Regions from separate parts of the Cytobacillus oceanisediminis genome, predicted to be linked through region 3. Evidence: riboswitches for the same ligand, from Rfam matches in the RefSeq annotation. Region 3 holds a riboswitch; each other region holds the start of a gene.
The links. A riboswitch is a leader RNA that binds a small molecule or an ion and turns the genes downstream of it on or off. The one in region 3 is predicted to bind thiamine pyrophosphate.
Positions count from the first base shown of each region.

Region 1: another riboswitch for thiamine pyrophosphate. It lies ahead of IRB79_RS07880 (YkoF family thiamine/hydroxymethylpyrimidine-binding protein); the one in region 3 lies ahead of IRB79_RS03885 (thiamine phosphate synthase).
Region 2: another riboswitch for thiamine pyrophosphate. It lies ahead of IRB79_RS14100 (3-oxoacyl-ACP reductase); the one in region 3 lies ahead of IRB79_RS03885 (thiamine phosphate synthase).

Region 1 is NZ_CP065511.1:1,508,009-1,515,005, reverse strand. Features, by position in the region: gene IRB79_RS07895 (long-chain fatty acid--CoA ligase) at 1-1,231, opposite strand, end outside; gene IRB79_RS07890 (coproporphyrinogen III oxidase) at 1,378-2,892, opposite strand; gene IRB79_RS07885 (Cof-type HAD-IIB family hydrolase) at 3,145-4,011, opposite strand; TPP riboswitch at 4,240-4,342, shown strand; gene IRB79_RS07880 (YkoF family thiamine/hydroxymethylpyrimidine-binding protein) at 4,431-5,036, shown strand; gene IRB79_RS07875 (ECF transporter S component) at 5,038-5,634, shown strand; gene IRB79_RS07870 (ABC transporter ATP-binding protein) at 5,618-6,997, shown strand, end outside.
Region 2 is NZ_CP065511.1:2,777,982-2,784,978, forward strand. Features, by position in the region: gene thiE (thiamine phosphate synthase) at 1-464, opposite strand, end outside; gene thiD (bifunctional hydroxymethylpyrimidine kinase/phosphomethylpyrimidine kinase) at 454-1,278, opposite strand; gene thiM (hydroxyethylthiazole kinase) at 1,291-2,103, opposite strand; gene IRB79_RS14100 (3-oxoacyl-ACP reductase) at 2,117-2,878, opposite strand; TPP riboswitch at 2,984-3,094, opposite strand; gene IRB79_RS14105 (OsmC family protein) at 3,210-3,671, shown strand; gene IRB79_RS14110 (Cof-type HAD-IIB family hydrolase) at 3,706-4,455, opposite strand; gene IRB79_RS14115 (sigma-70 family RNA polymerase sigma factor) at 4,864-5,430, shown strand; gene IRB79_RS14120 (hypothetical protein) at 5,423-6,502, shown strand; gene IRB79_RS14125 (hypothetical protein) at 6,545-6,835, opposite strand; gene IRB79_RS14130 (AbrB family transcriptional regulator) at 6,977-6,997, shown strand, end outside.
Region 3 is NZ_CP065511.1:748,746-755,742, reverse strand. Features, by position in the region: gene IRB79_RS03920 (sensor histidine kinase) at 1-2, shown strand, start outside; gene IRB79_RS28005 (hypothetical protein) at 199-330, shown strand; gene IRB79_RS03915 (hypothetical protein) at 356-715, opposite strand; gene IRB79_RS28135 (VOC family protein) at 857-1,021, shown strand; gene IRB79_RS03910 (VOC family protein) at 1,042-1,233, shown strand; gene IRB79_RS03905 (MoeB/ThiF family adenylyltransferase) at 1,443-2,462, opposite strand; gene IRB79_RS03900 (thiazole synthase) at 2,459-3,226, opposite strand; gene thiS (sulfur carrier protein ThiS) at 3,228-3,431, opposite strand; gene thiO (glycine oxidase ThiO) at 3,428-4,567, opposite strand; gene IRB79_RS03885 (thiamine phosphate synthase) at 4,567-5,175, opposite strand; TPP riboswitch at 5,266-5,375, opposite strand; gene thiC (phosphomethylpyrimidine synthase ThiC) at 5,398-6,997, opposite strand, start outside.

The DNA of each region.
Region 1 (6,997 bases), 760 kb from region 3:
TGTAGAGCCAGCCATCACGGAACGCCTCATTGGTCCGCTCATCCTTGTAATATTCAGAAGCAATCCATGGTCCTCTAATGGCGAGTTCCCCCATTTCCTTTCCGTCCCATGCTGCTTCCCCATCCTTGCCGGCAATCTTCATTTCCAATCCGGGTACAAGTATGCCCTGTTTGGCTTTTATGTCCAGCTTCTCTTCTGCTGACAACTCTTCCTGATAGCTTTTTAAAGTCGAAATAACAACAAGAGGGCTTGTTTCGGTCATTCCGTAAGCATGCATGAATGGAATTTTGTGCTTTTGCTCGAAAGCTTTAATCATGCCTTTTGGTGCCGCCGATCCTCCGCACAGAACCGATCGGAGTGAACTCATGTCATATTTATTTTCATCAAGTTCTTTTAATAGTCCGAGCCAGATTGTCGGGACTCCGGCTGTTATCGTAACTTTTTCTGATTGGATAAGCTCAGCAAGAAGCTTAGGTGTAAAATATGGTCCCGGTAAAACGAGAGTGGTTCCAAACCAGACAGCAGCAAAAGGCAGCCCCCATGCATTTACATGGAACATCGGCACTACCGGAAGGGCGATATCTTTCTCGCTTACCGCTGCACTATCTGCCATTCCCAGCGCCATACTGTGAAGGACAATGCCCCTGTGGGAATAGAGGACACCTTTAGGGTTGCCTGTGGTTGCTGAGGTATAGCACATTCCAGCTGCTGAATTTTCATCCAGATCATCAGGATATTCATATGCACCGCTTGCTTCATTGATAAGCGTTTCATAGTGATAAACCGGCGAAAGAGAAGTCTCAGGCAATTCATCTTCATCAGTCATAATAATGAACGCCTTGACCGTCTTCAGTTCATCCTTAACCTTCTCAATTAGTGGTACAATGTCAAGATCGATCAGCAGCACCTTATCTTCAGCATGGTTAATTATATAAGTAATATGCTGAGGTGACAGACGAATATTAATCGTATGGAGAACGGCCCCGCTGCATGGAATGGCAAAATAAGCCTCCAGGTGGCGATGATGGTTCCACGCAAGTGTCCCGACCTTGTCCCCTCTTTCCACTCCTAGCTTTTGCAGGCTTTCTGCCAGCTTCCTGGTCCGTTCTGCAATCTCCTTATATGTAAATCTCTGAATTCCGCCGGCTGTTCTTGAAACGACTGTCTTCCTTGGAAAATACTTTTCTGCACGCTTTATCATTTGCGTCATAGTCAAAGGTGTCTGCATCATCATTACAATTCCCCCTTTTTAGAAAACGCTTACATTTGAATTTATAGAATTCTATGATTTATTACCTATTTCATTCTCTTTATTTTCAGGAAATCCTTTAATATTTTTCTAAATTTTCTAAAATATTTCTCTAAAAAAATCCCCGCCTATTCGGCCAGGGATTCGTGTTTATTAAAAAGTTCTTTTAATATTTTCAACTTCTCGTTTGCATAATGCTCAAAACTGTCATTATACGATTTAGGATCCTTTGGGTTTGCAAAATGAGTGATTTTCCCTGTCTGAGGATCAATGAACTTACTGGAAGCTCCGCATCCTAGCCCGATGATTGTCTGCTGTTCTTCCATTATCATGATGTTATAGATGCTTTCCTGGTTCGGAAGGGCATAGCCGACATTTTCAAGATTGCCGAGAATATTTTTCTGACGGTAAAGATAATAAGGATGGTAATTATGCTCTTTTGTCCAATCCTCAGCCATGTCCATCATTTTTTCAATTTCTTCCCGCTCGGCAACTTTATATTTTTGCTTGTTCTTCGTCATTTCCGAAGCTCGTTTAAAGGATAAAGTATGAACTGTCAGGGATTCCGGCATTAATTTCTCAGTTTCATCCAAAGTATGTGAAAATTCCGGCACACCTTCTCCAGGAAGCCCAATGATCAGATCCATATTGATGTTATTCATTCCCATATTGCGAGCCAGATGGAATTTATCCACGGTTTCTTCCACTGTATGGTGGCGGCCAATGGCTTTCAGGGTCTCCTGAATATAGGACTGAGGATTGATGCTGATGCGGTCAATATTCCATTTTTTCAGCACTTCAAGCTTTTCAGGTGTGATTGTATCCGGACGGCCGGCTTCCACAGTGACCTCCCGTATGTTTTCTACTTCTGGAAAAGATTCATACATTTCTTCATAAAGCATATCCATCTCTTCCGCCGTAATGCTTGTCGGAGTACCTCCTCCATAATAGACAGTAGTAATTTTTACATCATTTTCTTTCAGCCACTCGCCAATTTTGCGCATTTCGTAATGCAGGCCGCCAAGGAATGAGTTTACAGAACCCTGCCTGCCATTAATCGCATATGCAGGAAAAGTGCAATATGCGCATTTTGTCGGGCAGAATGGAATGCCAATATATATGCTGACTTCATTTTTTAAGTCATAAAGATCCGGTACGACAGCAAGCTGCCTGTCTACGATATTCTGCATAAGCTGGATTTTTTCATCTGTAATCAAATACTCTTCCTTCAGCTGCTGATGGGCTTCATGGAGAGGTGTCTGATGCTGGATGGCACGGTGAAGCAATTTTGTGGGACGTACCCCAGTCAGAATTCCCCACTTTTGAATAATGCCTGTCCAATCCTGCAAAACAGTCAGATATACATGGGATACTGCATTTTTTATTTGTTTGAAATTCTCTTTTTCTGACTCAGCCGGAACGAATTCCTTCTCAAAATTGGCTGAAAGGTTCTTGCCATCTTTATCAGTAAGCTCTGCAATGGCTTTAATGTGTTTTCCATGTTCAAGCTGAAAATTAATTGTCAGATCAGCTGCAGCATTCTCACCCAGCGTCACCGCACATTCTTCAAAAAAGAGGTTCCCGATCAGCCGGAGCGGCCGATGGAACCGTTCATCCTGTATACCTAAAATTGAAATATTCAAATCGATCACCTTTTTTAGAAAATATATTAAATCTGCCGATGTCTTTGTTTTCTTAAGGCAGCTGCAAAGTGTCTATTTTTCATGTTGACAAACTTCTTTTAGTGTACAGAAATGGGGAAACAAGGTCAATATAAGGGGAATGATTCCTAATGGATTGTTTATATTATTCATGGTTCTTTTTTCTTTCTCCTTTGGCAATTTCACAAAGCAAAAAAAGAGCCGATTACCTAATCGAACTCTCTTTCATTGATTTTATTTTAATAGATTCATTTTCTTCAGGAAATCGATTGGATGCTGCTTCCGGAAATGTTCTTTAACCATGTAGCTTACGCCGTTCTGGTCATTGGATCGGGTCAGCCAGTCGGCTGCTTTTTTTACTTCTGCAGGGGCATTGCCCATAGCCACACCGAGACCGGCGGCTTCAATCATTTCCAGGTCATCTGCCGAGTCGCCTATAACGACCATTTGGTTTCGGGAAATTCCGAGATGTTCACATAAATAAAGCAAACCATTTAGCTTTGAAACTCCGGAAGGAACGATATCCATTCGCAGATCACTCAACTTAATGACTTCTACATTTTCAAACATGCCCCTAATGGCTGCCTTAGCATCCTCAAGGTCTTCTTTATCTTCAAAATACACTTCGATTTTTGGCGGTGTGACCGGCTCATCTAAAATGGTGTCACTTAATGAATCCACAAATTGCTGCGAGTAAAAAATGGGATCCCCGGTTGTAAAAACCGTTTTAGCAAGCATATTGGTATTTAGCTTGGTTTTGTTGGCAAGGGAATATTTTTCGTGCACCAGCCTGATTTGACAGGTAAAGCCTTCAAGCAGGCGCACGATTTCAAACGTTTCATCTTCCTGTATCCTTTTTACATATATCGGCTTTTCCTGAGAAGCTGCAATATAAGCCCCCCTGTGTGTGACCAGCAAAGAATTGATTTTCAATGCTTTGGCCGCTTTTTTCGCAGATGGAAAACTTCTGGATGTGACAAGTGTTACATAAATTCCTTTTTGCTGCACATATTCAATCGCTTCTTTTGTTGATTTATGAAGTCTTCCATTTGATTGGAGCAGTGTTCCGTCAATATTTAAAGCAAGCATTCTGTATATCATCCAATTTGCCCCCTATTCTCGGTGTAAAATTGTCCTATTACACTTTTATGAAGGGAAGGATTGGAATAGAACATGACATGGACAATGTAAAAATATTTTCATAGCATATCTGCTTAGTGACGGCGTTTATCTGTTTTCATAGATCATTTGATTTAAAGAATTATAAATTATTCATTTACAATTTGTATGCTCCGTATTAAGATGGAGTCAATAAAAACTGCATATCTTATTTTGCACTAGGGGAGCTTTAATGGCTGAGAAGAACAATCCGTTCTGACTCTTATCACCCGATCTGGATAATACCAGCGTGGGGAAGTGCAGGTGAACGGCTATCATTTCTAGTGTATTGATATCATTCAACTGCATTTCCTTATGGGAATGCAGTTTTTTATTTTTATTTAAAATAGGAGGATGGCAAAATGCAGGAAAATTTCTTATGCGGAACAAGTGAGATTACAGGTTGCAGGTTTTCAATTTATCCAATGACTGACAGGTTTGTGGATGTTATTTTATCTGCTCTAAAAGAAGTGGATACAAGCAAGGTATGGATGGAAACAGATGATGTAAGCACTTGTGTGAGAGGCAGGTCCATTCATGTTTTTGATGTGGTCAAAGCTATTTATCTTGAAGCTGTTAAGCATGGTGACCATGTAGTATTTAATGGCACTTTTTCAAATGGATGCCCTGGGGATACTGCCGGCGATGCTTATCTTGCTGAAAATGAGGAACGGGCGAATGAAGAAAAATCAGCAGGAATCAACCAGGAAGTCGCTGTACAGTTCGCACTTTATCCGATGGGGATTCCTGCATATATGAACGTCATTATGGACCAAGTCGAGCTCGCAAAGGATCAGGGAACATTTACTGAAGGTGTCCATTATGCTTCAAGATTAGATGGAGATGCACACGCTGTTTTTAAAACGCTGGAAGATGCTTTCGAAAGCTGTAAAAAAAGCGATTCTACTCATATTGTCATGACGGTGAATATGTCTGCGAACAGTCCTTCCAAGAAGGGGGCTATGTAATATGCTCGAAAAATGGAAGCTTCGTGAGGTCATTGTCCTGTCTGTTCTCGCAGTTGTGTTTGCAGTTGTGTACCTGGTGTTCATGCAATTTGGCAACGTGCTATATGGGATGTTCGGCTTAATTGGCTATGATCTGATTTTTGGCATTTGGTTTATTGTTTCGATCATCGCAGCGTATATAATCAGAAAACCCGGTGCAGCCTTTTTATCGGAAACCATCGCTGCAGCCATTGAAGTCATGATTGGCAATGCAGTAGGCCCTCGCCTGATTCTTTCAGGTATGATTCAGGGGATTGGAGCAGAAGCTGTTTTTGCGGCCACAAAATGGAACAATTACCGTACATGGGTTTTAATTGCTGCCGGCATGGGCTCTTCTGTTACAAGCTTTATTTGGGGCTATTTCATTTCCGGCTATGCTGCCCTCTCACCGGGTTATGTAACTGCCATGTTTTTTGTGAGACTGATTAGCGGAGCTTTGCTTGCTGGATTGCTAGGGAAATGGCTGAGTGAGAGTCTTGCTAAAACTGGGGCATTAAACAGCTTTCCTATCGGAAAAGAGCTGAGAAGGGAAAAATCCAAAAATGGCATTACAGCATAACCAGCCTTTATTAATAACAGAACAGCTGTCCTTCCGGCATGAAGATGTGAAGAATCCTGTTTTTAAGAATGTGAATTTCTGCCTTTATCCTGGGGAAGCTGTTCTATTATTGGGCCCCAGCGGCTGCGGAAAAAGCACGCTTGCTTTCTGCTTAAATAAATTGTATCCGGAAGCCGTTGATGGCGAACTGGATGGCACCATTTCTTTCAAGGGAAAGATGCTGGAGGAATTCCGGCACGGTGAAATTAATCAGCACATCGGCATTGTGTTTCAGGATCCTGAAAGCCAGTTTTGCATGACAACAGTTGAAGAGGAGCTGGCATTCGGCCTTGAGAATATGAAAACACCTCCTGAAGAAATTGAGAGCAAGATTGATGAAGCACTCGAACTTGTTCATCTTCTGCCATTTAAAAACGCCTTAATCCACACCCTTTCGGGGGGACAAAAACAAAAACTTGCCCTTGCATGTGTATTGTCATTAAAACCGGATATCCTTATTTTGGATGAACCGACAGCAAATCTTGACCCGGCTTCAGGCTATGAACTTACCCGCATCATCAAACAGCTTAAAGAGGAGCAATCCTTTTCCCTTCTAATAATTGAGCACAAGCTGGATGATTGGGTTGATTTGACCGACCGCTGCGTGGTGCTAAACCGGGATGGCGAAATTATATTTAATGGAAGCACGGCAGACTGCTTTAATAAGTATGCAGAAGAACTTCTGCTTGAGGGTATATGGCTGCCAAGCGCAGTAAGAGCAGGCCTATTAGGAAAAAAGGCAGGGATTTACAGTGGGCAAAAGCTTCCGTTAACTGATCGGGAATTAATTGCTGGATTTGTAGATCCCTCTGCTGCACTTCAGATATTAGATAACAGGAAAACTATACATCAAGGCTTTGAAGAGCAGATCATCCTATCGGCAGAGAATCTCTCTTTTCATAAAGATGGGAAGGATTTGCTTAGAAATATTAGTTTTTCTGTTAAAAAAGGTGAATTTGTGGCAATAGCTGGTTCAAATGGATCAGGAAAAACAACGCTTTCCAGACTGCTGGCAGGATTATCTGCTCCATCCAAAGGCAATATTCTTTTTAATGATCGCTCCCTTTCCCAGTGGAAGGAGCAAGAGTTAAGACTAAAATTAGGATACGTTTTTCAGAATCCCGAACACCAATTTATTGCAGATTCTGTATATGGTGAAATTGCCTTCAGTTTAAAAATTCAGCGAATACCAGATGCCGAAATACAAAAAATGGTTCATGCTGTTTTGGATCAAGTGAACTTGCTTCAGCACGCTGACATGCATCCTTTTTCCTTAAGTCAGGGACAAAAGCGGCGGCTTAGTGTTGCATCAATGCTTGTGAAT
Region 2 (6,997 bases), 2.0 Mb from region 3:
GTAAGACCCTGAACGGCTTTTGCATCTTCCTTTGTGGATGTCGGATAAATAGGCCCTATGCCAAGGTAATCTGCGCCTTGACGGATCGCTGTTTCCGCTTCCTTCATGCTGTGCACTGAGACTCCCAGGATTTTGCTGCCAATTTTCCTGCGGACCACATCGGCTGCTTCATCGTCCTGGCCTATATGGACACCATCTGCATTTATTTTAAGTGCCAATTCAATATCATCATTTACAATAAAAGGGATATTGCTCTCTTTGCAGAATGCTTGAAGCTTTTTTGCGAGCGATTCCTTTTCTTTACCATGAAGGCATCCTGCTCCTTTTTCACGGAATTGAAATAACGTTATGCCTCCTTTGATGGCTGATTGAAGGACTTTTTCAGGATCATGATGGCAATTTGTGCTGCCCATTATGAAGTATACTTTTAATAAGTTTCTCATTGCCTGCGGATTAACAGCCATATACTTCAGTCTCCTTCTTTCTTCTATTGAACGCCCAGTGATTGGTAGGTCCATGACCGCTGCCAATTCCCAATTCATATTCAATTGCTGCCTGGATGAATTTTTTTGCCCGATCAACAGCTTCTGGCACGGTAAGACCGTCAGCGAGGCCAGCGGTGATTGCAGCCGAAAAAGTGCAGCCTGTTCCATGTGTGTTGGCTGTTTGTATTCTGTTGCTCTTAAATTCCGAAAAACTTTCTCCGTCAAATAGAAGGTCTGCTGCTATGTCTTTTGCTTCATCATGGCCGCCTTTTATGATGACATTTTTCGCTCCAAGGTAATGCAGTCTTTTTGCTGCTTCTCTTTTATCCTCCAGTGAACGAATACTTATGTCCGTTAATACCTCTGCCTCTGGAATATTCGGGGTAATCACCATAGAGAGCGGTATAAGATGCTTTTTCATCGCTAATATCGCTTCATTCTGAAGAAGACTTGCTCCTCCCTTTGCAATCATCACTGGATCAATGACGACATTTTTCCATCCGTATCTCACAATTTCATTGGAAACACTCCCGATTATATCTGCGCTAAAAAGCATTCCTGTCTTCACAGCGTCAGGTCTGAGGTCTTCTCCTATCGACTGAATTTGAGCAGAAACTGCCCCTGCTGTCATTGGATAGACTCCCTGAACGCCCTTGGTGTTTTGAGCGGTCACCGCAGTCAAAGCAGACATGCCGAAAACACCGAGTTCCTGAAATGTTTTTAAGTCTGCCTGAATGCCCGCGCCGCCGCCGCTATCCGAACCCGCTATGGTTAAAGCTTTGTTCACTTTCATTTATATTGCCTCCTATCCGATCGTTTTTTCAAAAGAGCCATATGATTCAACATCTGCAGCAGAAATGTTATATAAGCTATTCAAAAACTCGATTTGGAAAGTGCCTGGGCCTTTGCCATCCGATTTTTCTGCAGCGATTTCTGCAGCAGTGCCATAAACAACCAATGAAGTTACTGCCGCTTTTACAGGATCCTTTTCAACAGCAGCGAAAGCTCCTATTACAGAAGTAAGAAGACATCCGGCACCCGTTACTTTCGTTAGAAGAGGATGGCCATTGTTAATGGCAAAAGTGGATCTTCCATCTGAAACGATATCCTGTTTTCCTGTAATAACAGTGACTGCACCAAGTTCTTTTGCTGCCGACATAGCAAGCTCTGAAGTATTTCCTGCTGCTTCAACTGCATCTACGCCCTTTATACTCCATTTCTGTCCTGCAGCGTTGGCAATTTCTGCAGCATTGCCTCTTATGATGGTAATATTTAATTCTTCTACTATTCTTTGAGCTGTTTCTGTGCGATAGGCCGTGGCGCCGACACCAACCGGGTCAAAAATGACTGGCACCCCATGCTGATTTGCTGATTTGCCCGCTATGAGCATACTTTTTACTTCTTTTTCAGTCAGTGTTCCCATATTGAGAACCAATGCACCAGCTATTTTAGCCATGTCAGCTGCCTCTTCATGTGCATATGCCATCACAGGTGATGCCCCGATTGCCAGCAGGCCATTTGCCGTAAAGTTGGTTACCACCACATTGGTGATATTATGTACCAGAGGATTTGAATCTCTTAGTTTTTCCAATAGACTGCTAATCTCCTGAATGTTCATCTAAATTCCTCCTTTAATTCATAACCAGTCCGCCATCCACAACCAGATTTTGTCCTGTAACTGCCCTTGTCCATGGAGAAGCGAAGAAGACTATCGCATCAGCCACTTCTGCGGGATCTGTGACTTTTCTTAATGGAGTCGAGTTTTCGATAATTTCAAAGACTTCCTTAGATGTCGAAGCACTGGCGTCCGTCGTTTTTAACAAACCGCCCGATACCATATTTGCAGTAATTCCATATTGGCCCAGCTCATTCGCCATATTTCTGGTGAAGCCTAATAAAGCAGCTTTGCTGGTCGTATAGTCATGATAGGGTACAACTGGATGCTGGAATAGGTTGGTGCCGACCGAGATTATCCTGCCAAACTCCTGTTTTTTCATATCTTCAAGACCTGCCTGAACTGTGTTCAATGCTCCCAGGATTGCACCTTCCAGCTGGTTTTTGTAATCGTCCCATTTAATTGTTTCTGCATCTTTTTTTGAAATAGGGTCAAATTGAAAGTTCACGAGTGCATTATTGACTATGGTTGTAATGGGGGCTCCAAAGTGTTCCTTCGTCTTTTGAAACATGGATTTCACTTGAACCCTGTCCCGAATATCAGCACGAATGGCAATTGCTGTTTCGCCAATTTCCTTCTGCAGAGCATGGGCTTTTTCCTCGCTATGGAAATAGTTAATGACAACTCTCGCCCCTTCTCTCGCGAATGCTTTTGCTGTTTCTTTGCCCAGCCCTCTGCTGCTGCCTGTAATAATGACAATCTGCTCGTTAAGATTCATAGAAAATCCTCCTTATTGATAGCCAATTCATTTGTTTTTGAGAACAAAATAAAAACCAGATCCGCAATTGGACCTGGCTGAATAATCTAAGAGAAAGAACATCGTTCCCCGCAATTACTACTTTCCTACGCTGGTATGATCCAGATCAGGTCCGAAGGGTAAAAAACAGTCCGGTTTCTTTCTCAGCCCGCGCATCGGGCACCCCTAGCAGTAAAACTATTAAGTTGGCTGTTTTCATCTTAGCTTGAAACGTTAAATCTGTAAAGTCTTGCAATTCTGCCTGTTCCTCTTTAAGGTGTAATAGAAATACATAACTTGGAGGAATCAAAGAATGGCTGAACACCAATTCCATTTAAAAGCACATTGGCCAGGACTTCGGAATGATGTTGGAGAAATTGAAACAGGCGGGCTGAAAACAAAGGTTTCCATTCCGCCAGAAATGGAAGGACCCGGAATCGGAACAAATCCGGATGAAATGCTGCTGGGGGCGGCGGCAACTTGTTATATTATTACCCTGGCCGCCATGATGGAACGGAGCAAACTTGAGAAAGAAGACCTTTCGATGGAATCAATCGGTATTGTGGATGTAACCAAAGGAGTGATTACCTATAAGAAAATTATTCATCGCCCTGTTATCTTGTTAAAGGCTGACGCGACAGAAAAGGATCAATCACTTGCGCGAAAGCTGGCGCAAAAAGCTGAAGCATCCTGTATGATTTCCAGGGCGATTAAAGGAAATGTGGAAGTAGCACTGGAAGAAACCATTCTAAATAACAAAAAATCATCGGAATAAACCAAAAACCGGCATGATTGCCGGTTTTTATTCTTTAAAGAGCCCACTTTCGGATTGCCTTTGCAACACCAGCTTCATCATTCGTTCCCGTAACAGCATTGGCTGTTTCTTTCACAATATCCTGCGCATTTCCCATTGCTACTCCCCAGCCTGATTCCTCGATCATGGCAATATCATTCAAGCTGTCACCCATTGCCATTACATTATCCATCGAAATGCCAAGAAGCTCTGTAACCTTCTGGATACCTCTGGCTTTATTGATGCCCAGAGCATTTACCTCAATATTAGTTAAGCTGGAATTTGTAATTTCCAGACCCCCTTTTGTTTGAAGCTCTTTATGAATGAGTTCCCTGATTTCATCATCTGATATATCAAATCCAAATTTAAGCCATTCATGGTCATGAATATTTTCAGGCATTTCATTCGTCCAAACCCGTTCGCAGCTTGTTGCCCAGAAGTTGGTCTTATGTGACTGGGATAGGTTCCACATCCACTCCATTATTTTTGAATCAACTGGAGTCCTTGAGATAGATTCACCATCAGGGCCAAATATTTCACTGCCGTTGACTGTGATCAAGTAGGAGTTCAATTCCAAAGAATCGGCATGGTCTCCTGCAGTAAGCCTGGATCTTCCAGTACTCAAAATAACTTCAATCCCTTTTTCCTTTGCCTCTCGTATGGCCTTACGGTTTTCATCAGGAATTTCCCCCCTGGAATTCAACAAGGTTCCATCCATATCAAGAGCGATTAATTTGATCTGTGGAGCAATATTTGATTGTGACATAATAATCTCCCTTCTTTTTTGCACAATATAGCCATTATATAAATAAACAATCCTCCCATCAAAAACAAAGCACTTGGGCAGAATCATTTTTTCAATATAGGGATTATTATTCCCAATCTAAATGTATAGGCTAGAATTACTCAATATGAACAAGTGATGTGATGATGAATGCCTTCCATATTATTTTTGCTCCTTCTGTTCTTAACCTATGCATTGATGTGGATTTATTTAATCAGGATTAAAGTGAATAAATAATCATGAGCAGACTAAATGGTTTGCGCTTTTTTTGTATAATCTTAATAAATGCCAAAAAGTTGAAGCGATTTGCTTGCATCTGTCGTCTAACTGTCAGTCAAAACAAAAGGCAGCCGGAATCGGCAGCTGGCATTTAAGCAAGGAGGCAGTCATGTGAGCACTGATGAGTATGTAAAACGGTCGATTGCTGATCAAGTGGACCGAGCTCTCGTTCTTGAAATGATCATGGATGAGTATGGAACCGTTTTGAAGAGATTAATATACAGCTATGTGAAAGACTGGAATGCTGCCAGTGATCTAACACAGGATACCTTTATTACTGTGTATGAAAAGCTGGAAAGTTTCCAGCAAAGATCTTCCTTTAAAACGTGGATTTTTACAATTGCTATAAATAAAAGTAAAGACTATCTTAAAAGCTGGCATTACCGCAATATGGTCATGAATGAAAAGGTTTTTTTTCTGAAAAAGGCTAGAGAAAAAGATCCTGAAGCATCATTTCTTGAACGGGATGAAAATCAAGAATTGCTAAAAACGATAGAATCCCTCACAGTAAAATACCGGGAAGTCTTCCTTCTCCATTATTACCAGGATCTCAGTCTGGCTGAAATAAGTGAGACCCTTCATATCCCTATTTCTACTGTTAAAACAAGGCTGTACAGAGGACAGGAAAAAGTGAAGAAGATACTATCTGCTTCAGAAAGAGGTGAACAGCATGGCTGAACTGAATCAGGATGTGAAGAAAGTATTGAATGCTGCATGGACGAAAGATTCTGTTTTCACAGAAGAGGAAAAACAGAGAGTCAGAAACCGGATCGGCACTTCTGCTATTAAAGGCAGGAAAAAAGACTATGTACCAAAGCTTCTTTCTGCAGCTGCTGCTGTTGGGTTTATACTATTGATTGGCGGGATTGCCGGAATTCAGACAGATGTCTTTAACAAGCAAAATGGACAGGAGACCGCCATTTCAGATAAAGATTTTTATCCCGGCCTTGCAGATGGCGCTATGCTAAACAACTGGAAATTGAATAGTTTCGAGAAGGACTCATATGGGCACCTTTCTGCAGCTTTTACTGGGAAGGCAGAGGTCACAGGCACTCTGGATTTTCAGGAGGAAATTGTATACTTTCTCCCTGATCATGATTCCTTAAAATTACTGCCGCTCATGGATGGCAAGAACATAAAAATAACTTTTAATGAGACGGATCAGGAGATGCTGAAAAAGGTGTTTGGTATAACCGAACCAATTAAAAAAGAGAGTATTTCTTTAATTATAGGTGGATATCGCGCTGCGGAAGGCTCTGTACATCAGGCTGAAGTCTTAGAGGTGGCAACGCCAAAAGATCCTCCAGTGGAAGCTGTTCCATTTCAGCTGGCCCTGAATAATAATATGGAACTGGTCCTTCGGGAGCCTTTAAACCATGTGTATAAAGAATTTTCTTTAAGAGGGACGGATGAGATCTTAAGAGGTTTAAGCCCGGCAGAAGTATTCCAGCTGTACTTGTTTGCAGAGGAAATTGAGGATTATTATACTCAATATGCATTGTTTAACCATGATCCGGATATCGAAAAACCGTTTCCTACTCTGAATCATTACCTTAATGCTATAAGCGAGTCTCCATCTATCCCAGAAGAACAGACATTATTGCATCGAGTGAAGAACGCCCGTTTAGAAGAAGTCATTATCGATGACTCTTCAGCTTATATTTCCATATCTGAAGAGGATGGGTTTGGCTTCGGCCTAAGTAAAAACAGCGAAGGAATATGGAAAGTAAACTGGATGCCAACGCAATAAAATGGCTGGGCTTGTACCGCTTATGGTGCAGGCTCTTTACTTTTACCTAAATAGGCCCCCAAAGAACACGATGATCGCTAATAAGGATGAAAGAAACAGGGTGAGGATAATGGAAAATAATACATGAAAGCCCGCCTGCCAGTTTTGGACTTTCTTTAAGACAAAAACACTCACAAGGAAGACAAGGACTGTCAGGAGCAGGAGGAGCGAAAATGGACGATGGCCGATTTTATTCAGATAAATATCATACAGAGGCGAAAAACCCAGCAGCAAAAATAAACCGAGACATATAAACGATAATATGAAAACAAAATGGCTTAATTTTTCCGGCATGGTTAGTCCCCCTTCTATAAAATGATCTTCTCTTTAATAAATTGTATGAAAACATATGATTTTATAAAACTTTTAATTCATTCATTGTTTTTATATGGTATAAATATCTTTAGGTATACTAAATAAAAAGAAGGTTTTTTTGTGAATAAGAATTTATTGATC
Region 3 (6,997 bases):
AACACATAAAAAAGAGTGCAGAGTGCACTCTTTTGATGTATATTGCATTTCAATCAAACGTTTGATTGAACAAGATAAGGCCCCACTTAAGTCCCACATCAAAAACTACTTAAAAATAGAAACGCAAAGCATAGCCTCATAAAAAGAATGCAAACTAAAAACGCAGATGCCTTAATGGCTATAAAGGGGGTGAAAATCATGGCAAAGAATAAGAAAAGTCAATCAGATCATAAGAATAATGCACTTCCAAAAGATACAGAATATGCGGATGACAGAGAAAATGGTCTTGAAAGAATCGCTTTAAAAGCCCAAAGAGATAACACCAAGTAAGCCATATGGGACAGTTAAACTGTCCCTATTTATCCCTGTCATTACGGCCAAAATGCATGTGGTATACTTTTCGTGTTTTAGTTTCAGCTTCTATATTGCTGCTAAATCGTTCTTTAACCTCCTCCATCAGCAGACTCTCCAGCTTTTCAAGCCTTTTTGGTCCGAATCCGGTCAATTTTTCAGAGATTATCACCTTAAACTCTTCATATTGCTTATACATTCGAATGCTTCCATGCCCAGTTCTTTTTTTTTTTCCTATTGTAAAATCAAATTCATATTTCTGCTCAATAAAGGAAGAAACTTCAGGAAGCCCCAAGTTCTCATATAATGACGGAAATTGATGATGGACAGGAGGATCAGTGAACCTTATGGAATCTATGTTCATAATCCCTCTCCTCTCAATGTTTACAGTAATTATCTCCAATTATGAATAAATTCAAGCGAACCATCCTATACTGAAATTGTTTTTGCCGCCATGGACTGATAAAATCCTTATTATAAGATTGGAATCAAAGAAGATCTTAATTTGATCAATAAAATTGGAAAAATCACAGTATACGTTAAGGACCAGGAACAGGCAAAAGATTTCTGGCTGAATAAAATGGGGTTTGTTCTAAAGTTCGAACAACCTATGGACCAAATGCTGCCTGGATTGAAGTTGCTCCAAGCAATGATGAATTTACAACTTTAGTTCTTTATTCAAAGGCAGCCATGGAACAGCAAAACCCATCTGCAGTTGCCCACCCATCCATCCTTTTCAGCACATCTGATATTGAAGCTGCCTATGAACAAATGAAACAAAATGGCGTGGAAGTTGAGGATATGGTAAAGATGCCTTTTGGAACTATGTTTACGTTTAAAGACCAGGATGGAAATAACTATTTATTGAGAGAGGATAAGTAATTCCCAAAAGACCTGTCCTTCAAATGCTGAGTGGACAGGTCTTTTTTCTCTTCCTTCAAATGCTTTCTTCTTCAGCAATGCCTTCAAAATTTTCACCATTTTTTTCAATCATATTAAAATAATTTGATGCTATATGTACTTTGTCTTAATCGAAATTCCCATTTTTCCTAAAATAAGTCTGTCACTCTTAGAGCGACAGGCTTAGCTCATTATCCCAGGAAGCGATGATACAGGTTCTTCGCCTGTAGAATGTCACTTACCCCGTGAACCAGCACTCTTCCATCCTTAAATACAACCACTCTGGCCTGATCGATCGAAAATGAGAGCAAATAAGGGTTGCTCTCTACATTGATTCCTTGAGAGACCAGGGATTTTTCCAGATAAGCAACATCCATATCCTGAAGGGCTGAAGGCCTGATTTGAACGGTATCCCTCCCGCAAAGCAGCGCTGTTTTTGTCTGATTTCTGTAGTCCAGGAAGGGATAAACTGGATTAGTCCCGCACGATAAGCACTGCGGATTTTTTAAGGAAGAAACATTAACAGAACTAAAATGATTTTTCCATAAATCAAAGGAAACAAGCGTCCCGCGTAAGGATTCCAAGTCTTCTGCCAATATTTTTAAGGCCTCAGCAGACTGGTGAGCCGCAACCATTTGAATAGCCGGCTGAATAACACCAGCCGTATCGCAGGTAATTCCCCCCAATGGCAATTTGTCCATCAGGCAATTCAGGCACGGTGACACCCCTGGCAAGATGGTATAGCTTAAACCATAGCTCCCCACACAACCTCCATATATCCAGGGAATCCGGTGCTTTTGAGATATATCATTGATCAGAAAGCGAATGTCAAAATTATCTGTTGAGTCAATGATTAAATCAACACCCTCAATCAGCTCTTCAATTTCCTGTACTCCTACATCCATAATACGGGCGATAACTTGCACCTCTGAATTGATGGCTTTTAGGCGGTTAGCCGCTGCTATCGCTTTTGGCGATTTTCGGACAGCATCTTCTTCACAATAAAGCTGCTGGCGCTGCAGGTTGCTCCAATCCACATAATCCCGATCGGCAATGGTTAATTTGCCGACGCCTGCCCTTGTGAGGGTTTCTGCATTTGCAGCCCCTAATGCACCAGCCCCTACAATTAAAGCGTGTTTTTCCCTCAGCTTTTTCTGTCCTTCTTTACCAATTGGAGGAAATAACATCTGGCGGGAGTACCGTTCATTCAACTAAAAACCATTCCTTCCGCCGGGCTGCTTGCTGATGCATAACGTTTTTTCGGCATCCGGCCTGCTTCATAACCCAGCCTCCCTGCTTCAATGGCGAGTTTCATTGCTTTTGCCATTTTAACAGGATCATCGGCAGAGGAGACAGCCGTATTTAATAACACTCCATCTGCTCCCAGCTCCATTGCCAATGCCGCATCTGCCGGGCTCCCAATTCCAGCATCCACAATAATCGGCACAGTAGCCTGCTCTGTAATAAATTGAAGGTTAATAGGATTAATGATTCCCTGCCCTGAACCAATTGGCGAAGCACATGGCATGACCGCATGGCAGCCTAGTTCTTCAAGTTTTCGAGCAAGCACGACATCATCAGAAGTATAGGGCAGAACAATAAATCCCTCGTCTAATAGGATTTCCGCTGCTTTTTTTGTTTCTATTGGATCGGGAAGAAGCGTTTTGCTGCATCCAATAACCTCAACCTTAATCATGTCGCAGAGCCCGGAAGCTTTGGATAGCCTCGCTATTCGGACAGCCTCCTCAGCTGTACTTGCTCCTGCCGTATTAGGGAGTAATTTATATTTCTTTAAGTCCAGCTTTTCCAAAAAGTTGGGCTGGTTCGCTTCAAAAATGTTCATACGGCGTACAGCAAACGTAAGCACCTCTGTTTCCGAAGCTTCAACAGCTTCCCTTTGCACATCAAAGTTTGGATATTTTCCTGTTCCGAGCAGCAGCCGTGAGTTAAATTCATATGGTCCAATTTTCAACAAATCATCCGCCTCCTACAAAGTGTACAATTTCGATTCGATCCCCATCTGACAGAATGGTTTCAGCATGCGTGGATTTATCCAAAATATGCTGGTTCAGTTCGACAATGACTACCTTTTGCTCCAAATTAAAGTGCTCGAGCAGACGTGAAACAGAATTAACTGTTTCCGGCAGCACCATAGCATCACCGTTAATGACAACATTCATAAAAGCACCCCTTTTGACGAATGGACTATGCATTCAAGGCGGGACAGCTGAAAAGGATTTGGCTGCTCCGTTTTTCCTTCGAGGATGTCTGCCATCAGTTCACCTGTTGCCGGGGCAAGGAGGATCCCATTTCGAAAATGGCCAGCGGCAATATATAGCCCTCTATAAGCAGGATGTTCGCCTAAAAAAGGCTGGCCATCAGCCGATTGCGGACGAATTCCTGTCCAGGCACGTTCCCATTCTGCATTCGCGATATCCGGAACCAGGTTTTGAGCCTTTTCCATCAGCAAGGATATCCCCTCAAAGGTCACCTTCTCATCAAATGAATTTACCTTAACCGTCGCTCCAACTACCAACCTCCCAGATTGCTTTGGAACGATATAGCATCCGTGTGAAAAGATTGTCCCCTGTACAAGCGGTTTTTCAATCTTGACCGAGAAGCACTCGCCTTTAACCGGAATAATGGGCAGCGCAAGGCCCGTTCTTTCAAGAATCTCCCTGCTCCAGGCCCCGGAAGCAATAATAACAGAATCTGCCAGAAATTCTCCCTGGCTGGTTCTGACCCCATAAACCTTTTCATCTTTTAAAATAAAATCTGATACATGCATATACTCATATATTTCTGCACCGAGGGCTATTGAAGCTTTTGCAAATGCAAGGGACAATTCATATGCCTGTACCTGTCCGTCATTCGGTATATACATGGCACCCCTCAATTTGTTTGATACGAACGGTTCACGTTTGATCAGGTCATCAATCGAAAACCATTCGGCCTGCTCATCCGCTTTTTGCTGGCTTTCAATCAATCTTTTTAATACCTGCTCCTCTTCTTTATTAGCCGCCACTTTATATACACCCTTATTTTGATAGCCAATATGCACTTGTGATAAGTCTTCCAGTTCAGGAATCAGGCTCCGGTACATGGAGCGGCTTTTGCATGCCAACTGAAATAGCGGGCCGTCTTCTGTCAGTTCCGTTTGGGCTCCTAAAATTCCAGCTGCTGCTCCGGAAGCCTTGCCGGCAATTTTCCCCTTATCCAAAACGGCCACTTTATACCCTCTTTTAGCCAGTTGAAATGCAATTGAGCTTCCGTTAATGCCACCTCCAACTATAACGGCGTCAAACATTTTCCTCACTATTTCCCCTCCTCATTTAATTTTTTTGAAAAGAGCTTTGCTGCCTCTACAGGGTCCTTTGCCTGCAAAATCCCTGACATTACAGCAATGCCATCTGCCCCCGCCTCCAAAACCTCAGGGACTTTCTCTGGTTTAATGCCTCCAATTGCCAATACCGGAATATCTACTGCCTTTTTAAGAGCCTCCAGTGACCCAGTACCCCTTGGCGGGACTCCCTTCTTGGAATCGGTTTTAAATATGTGCCCAAACAGGATATAATCAGCCCCCTGTTTTACAGCCTCTTCTGCTTCTTCAGGAGAATGTACGGAACATCCGATAGGCATTTCTAGAAAATGCGTTTTGACAACATGGACTGGAAGGCTGTGAAAAGCAAGATGTACACCCGTTTTACATGTCCATGCAACATCCACCCGATCATTTATAACAATTTTATGAATGGGGATTCCCTTATTACGAAGCAGCTTAACTCCTTCATATAGCTCCTTAGAGGTTCGATGTTTTTCCCTCAAGTGGAACTTGTCTGCAAAGGGTTCCACTTCACCTGCTATTTCAGCGAAGGCCTCTAGAGAAAGCTTTCCATCTGATATAACATGCAGCTGTTTTCTCATAGCGACTGCTCCCCTGCTATTTTTAGATTTTCTGCAAATAAAAAACCACCTTCTAAATAGAAAGCGGCGGTATGGGGCCCCAATAAATACAGCCCCGATACTCCACTTCCCTACGCTGGTATTCATGCCAGATCAGGTTCCAAGGGTCTTAAGCTTTTGCTTTAATCTCAGCCTGCAAACAGGCACCCCCAGCGGATATAATTTCTATAAACTATAAAAAGACTACTGATAAATGCTTCCCCCAGCCTTTTTAAATTCCTCAGCTTTTTCTTCCAGACCTTTCTGTATCGCTTCACCCGTGCCAAGCTTATGCTCTTTTGCATAATTCCGGATATCCTGAGAAATTCTCATGCTGCAAAACTTTGGCCCGCACATGGAACAGAAATGAGCTGTTTTAGCACCTTCAGCCGGCAGTGTTTCATCATGGTATTCCAAAGCGCGCTCAGGATCCAATGAGAGATTGAATTGATCTCTCCAACGGAATTCAAAACGGGCTTTTGACAGGGCATCATCCCTTTTTTGCGCTCCAGGATGTCCCTTTGCCAGATCTGCAGCATGGGCTGCAATTTTATACGTGATGACACCCTCGCGCACATCGTCCCTATTTGGCAAACCCAAATGTTCCTTAGGGGTAACATAACAAAGCATTGCCGTACCATACCAGCCTATCATGGCAGCCCCGATGGCAGAGGTAATATGGTCATATCCCGGGGCTATATCAGTCGTAAGTGGTCCAAGTGTGTAGAATGGCGCTTCTTTGCAGATCTCCAATTGTTTATCCATGTTCTCTTTGATTAAATGCATTGGAACATGGCCAGGTCCCTCGACCATTACCTGTACATCATGTTCCCAAGCAATTTTAGTCAACTCCCCAAGTGTTTCGAGCTCTGCAAATTGAGCCTCGTCATTTGCATCTGCAATCGATCCCGGCCGCAGTCCATCCCCCAGGGAGAAGGCCACATCATAAGCTTTCATGATCTCGCAGATTTCTTCAAAGTGTGTATATAAAAAGTTCTCTTTATGATGATGCAGGCACCATTGGGCCATAATGGATCCGCCTCTCGACACAATTCCGGTCAAGCGTTTTGCTGACAGCGGAACATACCTCAAAAGGACACCTGCATGAATTGTAAAATAGTCAACCCCCTGCTCTGCTTGTTCGATTAAGGTATCCCTGTATACTTCCCAAGTAAGATCCTCAGCAATGCCATTAACCTTTTCAAGTGCCTGATAAATGGGAACAGTACCGACCGGAACGGCGGAGTTTCTGATAATCCATTCACGTGTAGTATGAATATTTTTGCCTGTAGACAGATCCATAATTGTATCTGCTCCCCATCGGGTAGCCCAGGTCATTTTCTCTACCTCTTCTTCAATAGAGGATGAAACAGCCGAGTTTCCAATGTTCGCATTAATTTTCACGTGAAAATTCCTTCCGATAATCATTGGCTCTGTCTCAGGATGATTGATATTGGAAGGAATAATCGCCCGCCCTCTTGCTACTTCAGACCGCACAAATTCCGGTTCCATATTTTCCCGAATGGCTATAAACTCCATCTCCGGAGTAATAATTCCTTTTTTGGCATAGTGAAGCTGGGTAACATTCTTCCCTTTTTTCGCTCTCAATGGCTTGCGGTTTAAGCCAGGAAAGACCTTATGATTAGCACGCGGATCATTTTCGTCCCGAAACCCATTATCCTCGGGCTTCACTCTTCGGCCTTCGTACTCTTCAACATCCGCGCGTTCATGAATCCACTTTCTTCTTAATGCAGGAAGCCCTTTTTTTAGATCTGCCGTATATTGAGGATCCGTATAAGGTCCG